Regions from separate parts of the Algoriphagus jejuensis genome, predicted to be linked through region 2. Evidence: riboswitches for the same ligand, from Rfam matches in the RefSeq annotation. Region 2 holds a riboswitch; the other holds the start of a gene.
What was found. A riboswitch is a leader RNA that binds a small molecule or an ion and turns the genes downstream of it on or off. The one in region 2 is predicted to bind thiamine pyrophosphate.
Positions count from the first base shown of each region.

Region 1 (8,076 bases), on a different contig from region 2:
GCCATGGATGCTACCTCCTCAGCTTAGGCAAAAATCTCCTCCACTTGCCGCATTCGATTTTTTTGGGAGCTTTCAGCGGGCCAGTTTTGGAAAAAACCCAAAACTATGGCCCGATTCCTCTTATTCTCTTGGCTCTATCTCCTACTGGCGATCAGCGCCTGTCATTCTCAAAACAAGGCCAATTCCGAAGTAGGTGGAGGCTGTGAAGGTTGTGAGGCGCTCGATGAATATGGCGACAAAATCCTCAATGAGGAGGATACTCTTCCCTTATTTGCCAGCTCCGAACCGAAGCTAAAGCTATGGGGGACAGTGTATCAGAAAGATGGAAAAACTCCCGCTGCGAACGTCATCCTCTACATCTATCACACGGACCGAACAGGCATCTATCCCAAGCGCGGGGATGAAAAGGGCTGGGCCAGACGACACGGTTTTATCCGCGGTTGGGTGAAAACGGATGCTAAAGGAAGCTATGTCTTTTACACTTTTCGGCCTGCCGCTTATCCCGATGGGACTGAGCCGGAGCACATCCACCTGACGGCAAAGGAACCCAATACCAATGCCTATTACCTGGATGAATTTGTCTTTGAAGATGATCCGATCTTGGATCAAAAGAAACGAGCCCAGCTCAACAACCGAGGCGGATCGGGACTTACTTTGCCAGTCTTGAAGGATGGAATACTGGAAGTAAATCGGGATATAATACTTGGGCTTAACATTCCGGACTATGACTAGGCTGCTGTTTTTTGCGCTTTTGTTGGCTGTTTCCTGCCGGGAAAAGCAGACAGACGTCCCTCCGAAAATCGAACTTATCCACAATCCAATTCCCATAGCCAATGCTGGAACCGATACACTTTGGGTCAATCTTATCCACAGCAAGATCCTATGGAAAGGCACGAAGATGCGCGGTCTTGGCAAGCATGAGGGGGTAATCCCGCTCAAAAAGGGCTTTATCCTAGAAAATCAAGGAAAATGGTTGGGCGGCTATTTCGAGATTGACATGGAAAAAATTCGGGTAACCGACATTCCCGAATCGGATCCCATTCCCCTTAAGAATCTGACCGAGCATCTCAAAAACAAAGACTTCTTCGATGTGGATAAGTATCCTGTCTCCAATTTTACCCTTTTGGAAATCAAGGAATTCAATCCGGGAAAACTTCTCCTGCGAGGCAAGCTCGAAATCAAGGGAATCTCCAAAGAGATCAGCTTTGAAGGAACCCAAAACCGTAATCAAATTTTGGCCAAGATCATCCTTGACCGCTTTGACTGGAACATTGCCTACGAGGGTTCTTGGGCGGACAGGACTTTGGTAGATCGGGATATCGAATTTCAAGTCGCTCTTGTGCTCCAAGACTTCCTTTAAATGATAAGTTGCTTTACATAAGCGCCTTCTTATGTAAAGAAAATCGAAAAATCTTTACATAAGCTAGAGTTAGGTGTAAAGAAACATCGCTTTTCCTTACTTTATAAATTGACGGAAAACTTCCTCTTTTAAACGTTTGAGGAAAGCCCAATTCTTTAAATTACCCGGATCAAACTTTCAAATTGCTCCGGCTAAAATCGACTATAAATGAACACATCCAAGATCTTCCACTACGGAAATTCCAGTGCCGCCACCTCTGGGCCAAGAGTCTTGGGATTTATTTTGTTGGGCGCGGGCCTCTTGGTCTTATTGAGTCCATGGTTTATGCAAGGTGGAAGTTCCTTACAGAAAACCATCTTGGTGGGAGTAGGAGCAGGCTTGATTGGGCTGGTATTGCTTACTCTTTCATCTGGAATACTCTTCGACTTTCAGGAAAATCGGGTGAAGTGGTATCAGAATTTTCTCGGGATGAAATTTGGGAACTGGGAGCCGATGCCTCCAATTCTACATGCGGAGCTGATCCATCACACCTTCCAAAGTAAAAACACGCCCAACGGGATTACACCGACGATGTCGGGGCAGAAGACGGTTTACAAATGTGTGCTGCGATCCGAAAAGGCGGTCTTCTTGAGCTTGGACTTTTCGCAGGAAAAGGGCGCCATCCAAGCGATGGAGGAGCTACAACAACTGATTGGAGATAAAGCAGACCAGGTTTTTCCCTCCAAGAAGTAGGAAGACGTTTGGGGAAAGCCAAAAAAATCCAGCTTCTGGAGAAGCAAGATAGCGCAGAAAAAAGTCCTGCCTCCGAAGAAGCAGGACAAATCCTAAAGTGGTCTGTGCGGACACAGACCACGCGTTTTTCAATATACGTTGGTCAGAACTTCAAACTCAAGCCCAGCAGGAAGTTGGTTCCGGCTTGTGGATAGTAGTAGTTTTCTGTTACGAGGTCTTTTCCGGCATTACCCTCACCCGGCACAAAATAGCTGAAGGTGTATCCATTTGGCTCATACATCTCATTGAAGAAGTTGTTGATCAGCAAGTTCAGCTCCAGGCCCTTGAAGAATCTCGGCTGAGCGGAGTAGCTTATCCGCAGATCATTAGTGAAAAACGCGTCCAAAGCCCGGCCGTCGTTGGCGGTATTGTCCAGAAACTGCTGCCCGACATACTTGCTCATCCAGTTGATCGAAAGTCTTTTGACAGGCTTCCATTCGACGATCGCCGAACCGACTACATTGGGAGAGAAGGCGATGTCGGTATCCGTGTAGGTAAAGGACTCCTGCCGAAAGTCCTCTCCGCTGTAGTCATCGACATACTCGGTGAATTCCTTGATCTTGTTTTGACTCAGGGCGATATTTCCCCCGAAAGTCCAAGCTGGAGAAAGCTGAAAAGTACCGTCCAGCTCGATCCCTGCCCGATAGGAGGAAGCGACATTTTCCCTAATATAAGCTCCCACGTCGTTGATCTGCCCGGTCAGGATCAGCTGATCGGTGTAGTCCATGTAGTAGAAATTGGCATTGTAGCGGAATCGACCGGCTTTGGCCCGGATCCCAGCTTCGATGTTGTTCAACCTTTCAGGTCTTGGCACCTCCGTGATCGGGTTGTCGGTGAAGTCAGAGCGGGTAGGTTCGCGGTTGGCGACGGCATAACTCGCATACCAGGTCTGATTTCCTTTTTCATAGGACAAGCCAAACTTTGGGTTGAAGAAGGTGTAGCTCTCCTGTCCATCCACGATTCGCCCGTCATCATTCACTCCGGCAAAAGAGTAGTCAATTCCTCTCACCTGCAGGTCTCCAAATAGATTCAAGCCAGGCTTCGCTTCGTAGGTTGCTTTGGCGTAGATATTTCGGTCGTCCTTGACGGCATTGTTGTCATAGTAGCGATCCCGGATATCGGTATCTCCAGCGACACGCGCCCAGATGATTTCCCCAAAATGGTCTCCGTCATAGCGATTGGCTCCACCGCCAAGCACGAAATCAAGCATTCCATTGTCTGAGACATAGTTGACCGAGCCGACGAATCCATAGAAATCGTTGTCCAACCAGCGGCGACGGATGATGTCGGTGCTTTCGATCACCTCATCCCCGATCTCCACCGGCGGCAGGCCGTAGTTGGCAAAGTCGTCATCCTCCCGATACTGCTCGTAGTAGCCCCGACCATAGGTATAGTGCAGGGCCAAGTTGGTTTTCCAGTTGGTGCCGACCTTGCCGGTATAGATCATCTGATAGTGATCTTGCTGGTAATTGTCCGTCTCGTTGTCGTAGGTGTAGTAGTTCCAGGTGCGGTCGTCTTCGAGCTTGGATTCAGGAAGTCCCCACCAGCTTTGGTAGGTTTGTTCTTTTCCGGAAAAGGCGATCAGCTTGATCACGCTTTTCTCCCCATAGTAGCCACCCGATACAAACCAGCTGCTCAGATCCGAAAACGCCCGATCCACGTAGCCATCCGAGGTGATCTTGGACAGGCGGGCATCGACGGCAAAGTGATCGTTTAGCAAGCCTGTTCCGGCTTTTACGGTATGTCTCCAAGTGTTGAAGGAACCAAAGCTGTTGTCAATCTGAGCATAGGGATCGTCCTGATGCGTATCAGTTTGGAAGTTGAGGCTGGCACCAAAAGTGGCAGCCCCGTTGGTCGAAGTGCCGACGCCACGCTGGATCTGCACGTTGTCCACAGAGGAGGCAAAGTCCGGCATATTCACCCAAAACACACCATGCGACTCCGCATCATTCATCGGAATGCCGTTGACTGTAGCGTTGATTCGGGTTTGGTCAGAGCCACGAATCCGCATCCCTGTATAGCCGACTCCGGCCCCAGCGTCTGAATAGCTCACCACGGAAGGGGTGAAATTCAGCAAGATCGGGATGTCTTGTCCCAAATTTCGTTTGGCGATTTCCGACTTATCCACATTGGTGAAGGTCGTGGGCGTATGCTCCGAAGCACGGGTGGACGACACGATAAACTCCTCCGTCAGAAACTCCTTTCCCACCAAGGCGATCTCCAGATTTTCAGTTGTGGGGATTGTGATCACCTTTCTGAAGGTCTCAAAACCTAGATATGACACCCGCAATTCCAATCCGCCGGCAGGCAATTTGGCAAGGGTGAAGTTTCCCTTTTCGTCTGTGACAGTACCTTTTCCGAGATTTTCGGTCCAAACTGAGGCCCCGATCAGCGCATCGCCACTTTGTGCGTCCACGACTTTTCCGCTGAGGCTATTTTGAGCCATCGCGGTAATTCCGGCCAGGAATAGCACCAAGCCCAAAAACAATTTTTTCATGTGTAATCTTCCCTTTCGGGTCTTTGAGTGAAACATTAGAAAACCCAAGGGAGGTTTTCCGTGATAGTTTACCCGCTTTGTAAAACGAAAATTTGGAATACGCCAGAAGGGTACCGCTTCGGCATGTTCACTGATAGGTCCGTTTTACTTTCTCATTTCCCTTCGCCGGCATTACCCGGATCAGGTCGTATGGGTATGATCTCAGCCCGTTTTGTTAAGGCACCCCTTATGATCTTACGCAAAGGTAGGTGTGAAAAATTGGTTTCAAATGATTCGGCTAAAAATTAAAGCCTGCCAATAGCCCATCCCGGGGAGTTCACAGTTGCATGGTTGGCCCTTTGCTTATCTAGTGGATAGCAACTGCGTGTTATCGAACTTTTTAAAATTCGGCCGCGCTGCTTTCTAGTCCAACAGGAATATTTCTATAAATTCACCAAGGCAAAAAAGACCCATCAAACCTATGAAACTCTACAAACTCACCGCTGCTACGCTTCTAGAATCAGACCAAGGCATTTTTTTAGGCCCCGAACTTGACTGGGACCAACTGCTCGGCAGGGAGCATTTGCCCCGCTTGTTAAAATCCGAGGCCTCCCACTGGGAAAAGATTGATGCCGAAAAAGCAGAAGAACTGAAAGCCGAAGGCCTTTTGGCGCCCATGGGAAATCAGGAAATCTGGGCGGCGGGCGTGACCTATTACCGCAGCCGAACCGCTAGGATGGAAGAATCCCAGGATGCCGGTGGAGCGGATTTTTATGATAAAGTCTATGTCGCCGACCGCCCCGAACTGTTCTTCAAAGCGACCGCAAGCCGCGTGTCCAATCCCGGAGAAACGGTCAACATACGCGAGGATTCCACCTGGGATGTGCCGGAACCGGAGCTGACTTTGTTGATTTGCCCTTCGGGAAAAGTGCAGGGCTTTACCGTCGGTAATGACATGAGCAGTCGGAGCATTGAGGGGGAAAACCCGCTCTATTTGCCGCAGGCAAAAGTATATCAAGGCTGCGCGGCCATCGGCCCCTGCATCCTGATACAGGAAGAACCGCTCGATGACGAGACCAAGATCAACCTCGAAATCCTCCGAAATGGCAAGATCGAAGCTTCTGGAGAAACGTCCCTGGCACAGATGAAACGCAAGCCGCAGGAGCTGGCGGACTGGCTTTTCCGCGCAAATACCTTTCCCATCGGATGCTTTATGATGACGGGCACAGGCATCGTGCCGGACAATTTCACCCTGGCCAAGGGCGATGTCGTCAAAATCACGATCGAAGGAATCGGAACATTGGAAAATAAAGTTGGAAAAATTTAATTCCTTGTAGCTTTTGAGACTAGATTTTCGTTTCGAAAGCAAACCAAATTTAACCGGATGAAAAACGTATTATTTGCCCTGCTTCTCTCCTCAATTTTGCTTTCGTGCAAAGAAACTGAAAACCCAGACGCCAGCGCAATGCCTCAAGAATGGGTCTTGATAGGGTATAGAAGCGGGTGGGTGCCTGAGAAGGATATTGTTCCAATTACGGATTCGGTCTACCACTACAAGCTTGAAGCCGATGGCTCTTTCGTCAAGACAATCGGGAAATATCGGATGAGCGGAACCTATGAGTTCAGTACGTTTGAGGATAGAAAGTATGTAAATCTCAACTACGACGAAGCTTCCATCCAATTAAATGAAGAATATGGAAGTTGGGGACTAATTCACTATTGCGGACAACATTATGAGCCGTTTTTGATACTGGACTCCAAGACCATCCGAGGAAGCTGGAGTGAATGTGACGGGCCGAACTTATATTTTGAAAGACGATAAAGAGAAGCCTTTGGGCTTCTTTTTTACTTTTACAAAATGAGTCTATTTTTCCAAAAAAACCTCCGCTTACCAAGTTATCCTCAAGGATATCATTTGATTACAGATCAAATCGAGCGGTCAATCCCTGAAATCCGTGAGATAAGAATCGGATTTTTGCAAGTCTTCCTCCAGCATACCTCCGCGGGGCTGTGCATCAACGAAAATGCCGATCCGACTGTGAGAAAAGACTTCCAAACGTTTGTAAATGAATTGATTCCGGAAGCTTATCCACGATTTGTCCACACCTATGAAGGACCGGATGATATGCCCGCGCACATTAAAAGCGCTTTTTTTGGTTCGAGCCTGCAAATTCCGATTTCCGGTGGAAAACTCGCCCTCGGAATTTGGCAGGGAATCTACCTCTGTGAATTTCGGCGACAAGGCGGAGGAAGAAATTTGGTTTTGACGGCTCTTGGCACGCCATAACTCGCTACAAAATTCAATTTTACCTTTAATAAAAATTCATTTTACGGTTAGCGGCATACTTTTACTTTTGTCGCAACGACCTTACATGAAATTTCGCCTACTCATTCCCATATTTTTATTTACAGTGCTGCCAATTCTCACCTTTGCCCAAGGTAAGTCAGAATCGAACGCTTTTGCATTTAAGCTTAAAGAGCCTATTAATTTGGATGGGGAACTTGATGAGGCTATTTGGGCCGATCCCGAGGGGTGGAACGGGGACTTTACGCAATATTTTCCCTCTGATACTTCCGCTTCCAAGATCCGAACTCGGGTAAAAATTGTCTTTGACGAGCAAAACCTCTACATCGCGGCGGTGATGGAAAACCTTGGGCCTAGGAAATACGTCTCGACCTCGCTTCGGCGGGATTTCAGAGGAGAGCAAAATGACGCGATCGTCTTTGTGCTGGATACCTTTAATGACAAAACCAATGCTTTTTCCTTCGGGATCAACCCCTATGGCGTGCAGCGGGAAGGGCTGATCTCTAACGGGGGTTCGAGGTCGGAAGATCTGAGTTTGGCCTGGGACAACAAATGGTTTTCGGAGGCTAAAATTTTTGAGAATCATTGGCAAGCTGAATTGATCATTCCACTTTCCACGATCCGATTTAGCGAGGGTACACAAAACTGGAATGCGAATTTTTATCGGATCGACAGTGAATATGGAGAACGAAGCACTTGGACGCCTATCCCGAGGAATTTCTCGATTTTGACTTTGGCTTTCAGCCGGAAATTGATTTTTGAGGAGCCCTTGAAGAAAAGCGCTGCGAATATTTCCCTCATTCCCTACACCGCTGCGCGCACGTCCAAGAATTTTCTGGAAGGGACTGAGGAAGAATTAACGCCCTCTTTTGGGGGAGATGCGAAGATCGGAATTGGCCCCGCATTAAACCTTGATCTCACTTTCAATCCGGACTTTTCTCAAGTCGAGGTGGATGAGCAGGTGACCAACCTCGACCGATTCGAGATTTTTTTTCCTGAAAGAAGGCAGTTTTTTCTTGAAAACGCCGACTTGTTCGACAGCTTTGGACAAATGCGCTCCCGACCGTTTTTCTCCCGGAGAATCGGTGTGGATATTGACTCCGCTACTGGACAAAATATACAGAGCAAGATTATCTATGGAGCCCGACTCAGCGGTAAAATCAC
Region 1 covers NZ_BAAAFI010000002.1:322,286-330,361, forward strand. The annotation lists gene ABD031_RS02395 (LytR/AlgR family response regulator transcription factor) at 1-27, shown strand, start outside; gene ABD031_RS02400 (peptidase associated/transthyretin-like domain-containing protein) at 106-732, shown strand; gene ABD031_RS02405 (YceI family protein) at 725-1,360, shown strand; gene ABD031_RS02410 (hypothetical protein) at 1,568-2,092, shown strand; gene ABD031_RS02415 (TonB-dependent receptor) at 2,235-4,628, opposite strand; TPP riboswitch at 4,769-4,865, opposite strand; gene ABD031_RS02420 (fumarylacetoacetate hydrolase family protein) at 5,089-5,934, shown strand; gene ABD031_RS02425 (hypothetical protein) at 5,992-6,429, shown strand; gene ABD031_RS02430 (secondary thiamine-phosphate synthase enzyme YjbQ) at 6,466-6,894, shown strand; gene ABD031_RS02435 (DUF5916 domain-containing protein) at 6,980-8,076, shown strand, end outside.
Region 1: another riboswitch for thiamine pyrophosphate. It lies ahead of ABD031_RS02415 (TonB-dependent receptor); the one in region 2 lies ahead of ABD031_RS09355 (class I SAM-dependent methyltransferase).

Region 2 (8,076 bases):
GGAAAACTTATTATGAAGGATATTCAAAACAATATTTTACAGGTTGAGAAAAAGAGAGCTGAGATGAATGTAAAATAGACAAAAAGCCAACAGTACAGTTAAGTCAATATAAAAGATCACTTTTATGACAGTCAGACTTCTCTTCGATCCGAAAATATCCCCGTCTCAAAACCGTCGATGCTTTGGGTATTTTTTCGCTCCCAATACTCCTCTATTCCCTGCCTTCCCTGCTTGCTTGACCATGCGTTGAGCGTCTCGCGTTCCTCCCTGAAGTCCATGAAGGGCACCGCAAAACCGCAGCTGGTTTGCACCAAATCCACCTCCATCTCGATGACTTGTCGGGAACCGGTGTTGGGTGGAAAGAGCCCGATATAATCCTCAAAACCCAGGTCTCTCTTATGGAAGATCTTGGCCTGTCCATAAAGACGGAGGATCAGGGGCTTGCCCTCAAAGGCGCAAAACATGACGGTCATCCGCGGATTGAGCAGCAGATGGGCCGCGGTCTCGTTTCCGCTGCCCGTCAGGTTGAGCCAGACGACTTTGTTGGGGCCGATCACCCGAAAGGAATCCGTGCCCTTGGGTGAGACATTCACACGCCCCTCGTCAGCAGCCGTACCGACGAAGAAGATCTTCTGGGCCGAAATAAAATCCCTCAGTTCTTCGGTAATGGAGTCCAGTTGCTTGCCCATATTTTTTTGATGTTTGTGAAAAATAGCGAATCAGCCCGCAATCGCCAAAGGCTTATTTACCCAGTTCCTTGTGTGCCAGAGGCTTTTCCAATCGAAAAGAATCCCGATCCACGTCCAGTTCCAGTCCCCAGCGTTTGAGGCTGGGCAGCTCCAGCGCCTTTTCCCGAAACTGATCCGGAGTCATGATGGGAATGCCGTAGATGATGGGAAAATACCGTTCGCAAGTCGGGCAATTCAGAATTCCCTCGATGATTTGTCGGTCTTCGGTTTCGTGAAAGACCTGCACCTGCAAGTCGCTTTTGTCAAAGGAGCAGCAGAGCTTATCCAATAATTTTCTGTTCATGGTTTGGATTTTAGTAGTTGTAGATAGGCGTTTGCGGCCTGTTTGGGATCCTCGGCACCCAAGATCCCGGAGATGACCGCGACTCCCTCGTAGGCGTAGGCATCGAGCTGGGGCAGGTTGTCGGGCCTGATTCCCCCGGAGAGAAAGATCGGCAGAACGGTGAGTTCCCTGGCCTTTTGGATGCTGGAGGGCAAAACCAGTTCGCAGGTATCGACCGAACTGGAGGGAAAGACGGAGCAAAAACTGATGTAGGAAAGCTGGTTTTTGTCCGCCCATCGGACGAGATCCAGGTCGTTTCCCACGGTAATCCCGAGAAGTTTTTCTGCGAAAAGCGGCCGGATTGCATCCCAGTTTTCGGGAATCCGATCCAGATGAACTCCATCCAATTCTGCCTCCAAAGCCAGCTCCAAATCGGCGTTGATCAGCACAGGCACCGCAAACTCCGAGGCTATGGTTTGGATCTTTTTGGACAGTTCAACTTTGTCTTTGTGGCAAAAAGTCTCCGGCCAATGGTTCCAGATCTGCACTAAGCCGACACCTCCCTCCAGTGCCTGTCTGAGACTTTTGAGCAGGGATTTTTCCTCCTGGACAGGATCCAGCACGAGATAGATTCCTTCTAGCTTCCTCATCGCTTACCTTCCTGAAATGCTTTGAAAAAGGCAGCCCAATACGGGTCTTTGCCGTCAAACTCTGCCTCAGAGATTTCCCCGTTTGCTTTTACAAGCAGCTTTTTCCGCTCCGCAGTAAATACTCCAATGGCAGTTGCAGGCACTCCATTTTCCGCCATGGCCTGAATCAATTTCTCCTCAAATCCAGCCGTCACCGACATCAGCATGGCTCCCGCTCCCACTGAGATCAGGGGATCGATTCCAAAGAGATCGGCTACTTTTTGAACCTCCTCTGGAACCGAGACTTTATCCGGCTCCAAGCGGAAGCCCAAACCGGAAGCGTCGGCCATCTCGATCAAGGCGCCCAGCACCCCGCCCTCAGTCACGTCATGCATAGCCCGCAGTTCTTGCCGGGGTTTCAGCGTGCCGGAAGCAATCAGCGCTTCCGGCAGCACAGAGAGTTTCCAGAAGTTGGCACTGGCCTTTTCCTGTAGTTCTGTTCCAAAAGCATCCCGCACACTTTGCGGAAAAGCCATAGCAAGCAGCGCCGTACTCGAGAGCGCCGCATGTTTGGTCAAGAGGATCACATCGCCCACTTGGGCCTGACTGCTGCTCAGGATTTGGTCCGCGGAAGCCTGGAGAAACATCGTTCCTCCCCCGGCGATGGTGGACTCCTGCCCCGGGATCTGCCCGGTATGCCCACCCGTGATCGCAATCCCGAGCTCCTCGCAAAGCGAATGGATATGTCCCCAGTATTCGCCAAACTGCTCCCGAGAAAGGCTGGGAGGCAGATTGAGGACAAACTGCGCAAACTGCGGTGCAAAGCCGGTGGTGCTCATGTCATTGGCCAGCAGGTGAACCGACAGCCACGCGGAGACTTTCATCCCCAAGCTAGGAATCAGCGAAAGCGGATCGCTGGAAACCGCCAGGGCGTGTCCACCACCCAAGTTGACAATCGCGGTATCCACCCCAAAAGCAGGTCCACAGCTCACCTCCGGCCGCTTCGCTCCGCAGAGATTCATCAAGTCTTCCTTGAAGACCTGGGCGTCCACTTTTCCCGAAAAATCCCCAAAAGCCGCCATCAGACGTCCAGGAGTTTGACATGAAAGCCGAAGAAGTCTCCATAAGGAACCTTCCACTGCTGCTTGGGAAACCACTTTGGAAGGCCCGTCGCATTCCAGTCAATGGTGTATTTCCGGTCGGGCAGCGCCTCCGCCACCAGGTCCTTGAGGGAGGCGGGCGTGTAAAAATGCGCCGTGGTGTAGTAGTTGTTTTTCCCAAAAGCCTGCTGCACGCGGCGGCGGATCAGCTTGGGCGTGTTGCGGTTCATCATCCCAAAGATGATCCCGTACTTGCCCACACGCACGGCTTCACGGATCACCGCCACAGGGTTTTGGTAGTATTCGAAAGTCGTCACGAAAGCCAGCGCGTCGAAAGAATGATCCTTGAAAGGCATGTTGTGGGAGTCGGCCAACACCAAATCCCCGCCAAAGAGCTGCACGCCCTGCGCGAGCATGAAGGGAGAGATGTCGCCGCCCGTGGCCTCCAGGCCTATCTCGTGCCACCAGCGGGTGAAGCGTGTGGTGCCACAGCCAAACTCCAAAAGGGTTTTCACGCGATCATCTTGCTTGATGAGGCCTGCCAGCGTCTTTTTTTGCCAGACTTCCTGCTCCTTGTAGGGGCCTTCGTAGTACTGCTCGTAGTGGTCGGTGTCGTCGCGGTTGAAAAACCACTCCTTCCTCCCCTGCCAAGTGCGCAGCTTTTCGGGAGCCACCTCGAATGTTTCTTGTTTGATCAGTTCGCTCATTGGTCTAAATGTTAGACCTGAATGCATCCAGAAAAGGTATAAAGGCGGACGCCTTTGACAATTCCTACGCTGGCATTATCCAGATCAGGTATTCGGGTATGATCTCAGCCTTTCAGTAAGGCACCCCGTTGTGTTTATTTCTTGGCCAAATATAGGGCTGTATTTGGTTTCGCCAACAGTCGAAGGCCCGCCGTCCACCGTACTTGTCAAAAAACCGACTTCGAAAGGCCCATGGAAAATGGTTTTGAAAGAAATTCGCCTAGACGTATATTTTGGCAAGCTCAAACCCAAGCCATGAAAGTCCTTCTGAAATCCGCCTGCGTCTGCTTTTTCCTTTTACTCTGGGAAAAAAGTCCAGCCCAAGACTTCCAGCAAGCCCTGAATTCTGAACTCAGCGAAAAGATGCCTGGGATTCTTTTTACCATCGAGTCGGGTGACGAAAAGCTCTCTTGGAGCGGCGCGGCTGGTCTGGATGACATCACAAAGAAAGACTCCCTGAGTCCCGAGCAAACCTTCCGCATCGCCAGCGTCACCAAGACCTACGTGGCCGCCAGCATCCTCAGACTGATGGAGAAAGGCAAATTGACCCTAGACGACCCCATATCCAAGCATCTCTCGGAAGAGCATGCCGCGATACTTTCCCAAGATTATGATGTGGACAAGATTACCGTCCGGCAGATCTTGAGGCATTCCGCCGGTCTCTTTGACCATACCCACGCGCCGGAGTTTTTCGACATCATCCTCCAAACTCCAAGCCATGAGTGGACCCGCACCGAGCAGTTGCGCATGTGTGTGGAAAAAGGCGAACCCATCGACCCTCCCGGTCAGCAGTTTAGCTACTCGGACACCGGCTATGTGATCCTCGGGGGCCTCATCGAGCGCTACACCGGCAAAAGCCTGGACGCCGGAATCAAGGAATTGTTGGGATTGGAGAAGCTTGGGCTGGCGCGAACCGACTTTGAGCGGGTCGATCCCGCCACGGACAAGCTGCGCATCCATCAGTACTTTCAGGGCATGGATACATATGGCTTCAGCCCTACCATGGACTACTTCGGCGGCGGGGGATTTCTCTCGACTACTCAGGAGTTGGTAGACTTCTTTCAGGCGCTGTTTCAGGGGAAAATCTTCGAAAATCCAGAGACGCTACAGCTTATGCTGGAACCCGTCACCTATACCGAAAAAGCCCAAATGGACTATCAGATGGGTATGTACAGGGTGAAAGTCAATGGGCTGGATGCGTATTGCCACTCGGGTTTCTGGGGCACGCAAGTACTCTATATCCCCGAGCTGGATCTCTATCTCGCCGCCAATTATTCCGCAGGATGGAGAGGAAGCGCGGTAGCGCCGATTTTTGGGAAGATTTTGGAGGAAAAGTAGTAATCAAATTCCTAGATCCGCCCCTACGTAGCGAAATAAATCCTTTAGTCCCCAATCGCAAGCACAATTAAATTTCATTTGATGCCAGACCTCAAAATCGTACCTTTGGTCTAATGGACTCGATTTTAAAATCAATTGAAATATGTGCTGGGGCAGGCGGTCAGGCGCTGGGCTTAGAGGAGGCTGGTTTTGAGCATTTGGTTCTTGTAGAGATAGAAAAGCCGGCATGTGACACTCTCAAGTTCAACAGACCTGACTGGAATGTCCAAAATATGGATGTACATTTTTTTGATGGAACCCCATATCGAGAATTGGACGTAGATCTACTTGCTGGAGGTGTGCCTTGCCCTCCCTTTTCAGATGCTGGCCTAAAGCTAGGCGACAAGGATGAGCGCGATTTGTTTCCAGAAGCCTTGAGGCTGGTGAGCGAGATTAATCCCAAAGCCGTCATGCTAGAGAACGTAAAAGGTTTATTCAATAAAGATTTTGATAACTATAGAAATAGTATAGAAAAGTGGTTGAACGATCACGGATATGAGACGGATTGGAGACTTATAAATTCCTCAGACTTTGGAGTTCCACAGCTCCGACCAAGAACCATCCTCATTGCGATGAAACCAGAATATTTCAAACATTTCCATTGGCCGCACAAAAAAATAAAGCCAAAGACAGTGGGAGAGGTGCTTTATGAAGACATGTCATCTCAAGGCTGGCTATTTGCTGAGCGTTGGAAACAGCTTGCAAATGACATTGCTCCAACTTTAGTTGGAGGATCAAAAAAACATGGAGGAGCAGACTTAGGGCCGACAAGAGCCAAAAAACAGTGGGAACAACTTTTCGTCGACGGAAAAGGCCTGGCAGACGCTCCACCTGTTAACGGTTATGAAGGCATGCCCAGACTGACTGTCGGCATGGCCGCCAAAATCCAAGGATTTCCTGCTGAATGGCAAATCACTGGTAAAAAGACACCTGCATACAGACAAGTGGGAAATGCATTTCCCCCACCAGTCGCCAAATCAATAGGAAACAATATCAAAGAAGCAATCATAAATGGTCGAAAAGAGCAAAGGAGCCAGGGCAAAGCTGAGGGAGTTTTTTCTTGAAAACATCGGAATAAAACTTGATTCCAATACCCTTAGAGAAGTAGCTGGAATCAGTGAATGGGCAAGAAGGGTAAGGGAATTAAGAAATGAAGAAGGGCTTGAAATCTTAACCCACAATGACCGAAGTGACCTAAAACCTGGGGAATACTTATTGATAACGGCCAAGCCTAAGCCTTCGTTTGAGAGAAGCATATCTAAAGAAACCAGAGCATTCGTCCTTGACAGGAACGGATTTACTTGCCAAATGTGCGGAGCCGCAGCCGGAGAACCCCACCTTTTCGACAATGGAAGAGTGACTAGGCTCCATATAGGCCATATTATAGACAAGTCTATGGGAGGAACAGACGACCGAGGCAACCTACGAGCTATCTGCTCTGTCTGCAATGAAGGCGCTTCCAACCTAACTCTAAATCGACCTGATACCATCAAACTTATAGCTCAAGTAAGAAGAGCCCCTAGCTCCGATCAACTGGATGTGTTAAAATGGCTTGTGGGAAAGTTTCCAAAACAAGCGGAAGAAATTCTTGGTAGAACTTAACAACAAAATTGTAAGTAAGTCCAGTCTGGAGTTGGCACAACTCCAGAACACAATATATCATTAACTCACTTCCCCACCCCCGCAATCATCCTCAATGGTTCGCCCCTTCCGTCCTTGATCGTCATGGGAAGTGCGGTAGCGACGATTTTCGAAAAAATTCTGCTTGAAACCCAAACACTCTAAATTCAATTTGATGACTTATCGACTTACACATTTCTGGCTTCGCCTTCTTTTTTTGGGATTGCTTGCCTTTCCTTTTTCCCTAAAAGCTCAGGACAAGAAACCCAATATCATCCTCATCATGGCCGATGATCTTGGTGTGGAAACGATCGGATCTTACGGAGGCACCTCCTATTCCACACCTTTTATAGATGCCATGGCCGAGCAAGGCGCGCAGTTCGAAAACTGCTTTGCGCAGCCGCTCTGCACCCCCACGAGGGTACAGCTCATGACCGGGCAGTACAATGTGAGAAACTACACCCAATTTGGCCAGCTTGATCGCGGAGAAAAGACCTTCGCCAACCTTCTCAAGGATGCGGGATACAAGACCGCCATCGCCGGAAAATGGCAGCTCGGCAAGGAAGCTGACTCGCCCCAGCATTTCGGCTTTGACGAGTCCTGCCTCTGGCAACAGGTCTTGGGCGCAACGGATGAAAATGGATTTGACACGCGCTACTCCAATCCAGTATTGGAGGTCAACGGAGTTGCCAAGCAGTTTGACGGGGGACAGTTTTCGGCAGACGTCAACAGCGATTTTTTGATCGATTTTATGGAAAGGAATCGGGATCAGCCCTTTTTCCTCTACTATCCGATGATCATCACCCATTGTCCCTTTGTCCCAACGCCAGACTCCAAAGACTGGGATCCCAGCAGTCCTGGCTCCCCTACCTACAAGGGCGACGCGCAGTACTTTGGGGACATGGTCGCGTACATGGATAAGACCGTGGGGAAAATCCTGGCCAAGGTGGATGAACTCGGCCTGAGCGAGGAGACCATCATCATCTTCACCGGAGACAACGGCACCGACGTACCCGTAGTCTCCCAGTATCGGGGACAAGCCTACGTTGGCGGCAAGTCCCGCACTACCGACAATGGCATCCACGTTCCCTTGGTGGTCAAGTGGGACAGTCACATCTCCCCAGGCACTCAGAGCGAGGATCTGATCGACTTCAGTGACTTTCTGCCAACCCTCCTGGATCTAGCCGGGGTCAAAAGCCCAAAGGCGCTTCCCGTAGACGGCGTGAGCTTTTTGCCCCAGCTGATGGGCAAAAAAGGAAACCCAAGGGACTGGGTATATTTCTGGTATTCCAGAAATGGAGATATGGAAAGCCTGAAGGAGTTTGCCAGAAACAAGGAATATAAGCTCTACGCCACGGGTGAGTTTTACAACATCCAAAAGGATTGGGAGGAAAAGCAGCCCCTCGCCATGGATCAATTGGATCAAGCGGACAGAAAAGCCCATCAGTCTTTGGAAAAGGCATTGAAGAAGTTTGAGGGGATTCGGTAATCGACCGACTCTTCGGTATCGAGCTCAGAATGTTAGCGAACGATACCCCGAGGCAAAAATCTGCTGTCCTAACAAAAATCGGAACACAGTGTATTTTTTACGTA
Region 2 covers NZ_BAAAFI010000007.1:353,279-361,354, forward strand. The annotation lists gene ABD031_RS09330 (SRPBCC family protein) at 1-78, shown strand, start outside; gene ABD031_RS09335 (pyridoxamine 5'-phosphate oxidase family protein) at 132-689, opposite strand; gene ABD031_RS09340 (Trm112 family protein) at 742-1,032, opposite strand; gene ABD031_RS09345 (thiamine phosphate synthase) at 1,029-1,661, opposite strand; gene ABD031_RS09350 (AIR synthase family protein) at 1,658-2,722, opposite strand; gene ABD031_RS09355 (class I SAM-dependent methyltransferase) at 2,722-3,447, opposite strand; TPP riboswitch at 3,492-3,585, opposite strand; gene ABD031_RS09360 (serine hydrolase domain-containing protein) at 3,742-4,824, shown strand; gene ABD031_RS09365 (DNA cytosine methyltransferase) at 4,938-5,927, shown strand; gene ABD031_RS09370 (HNH endonuclease) at 5,875-6,465, shown strand; gene ABD031_RS09375 (sulfatase family protein) at 6,659-7,972, shown strand.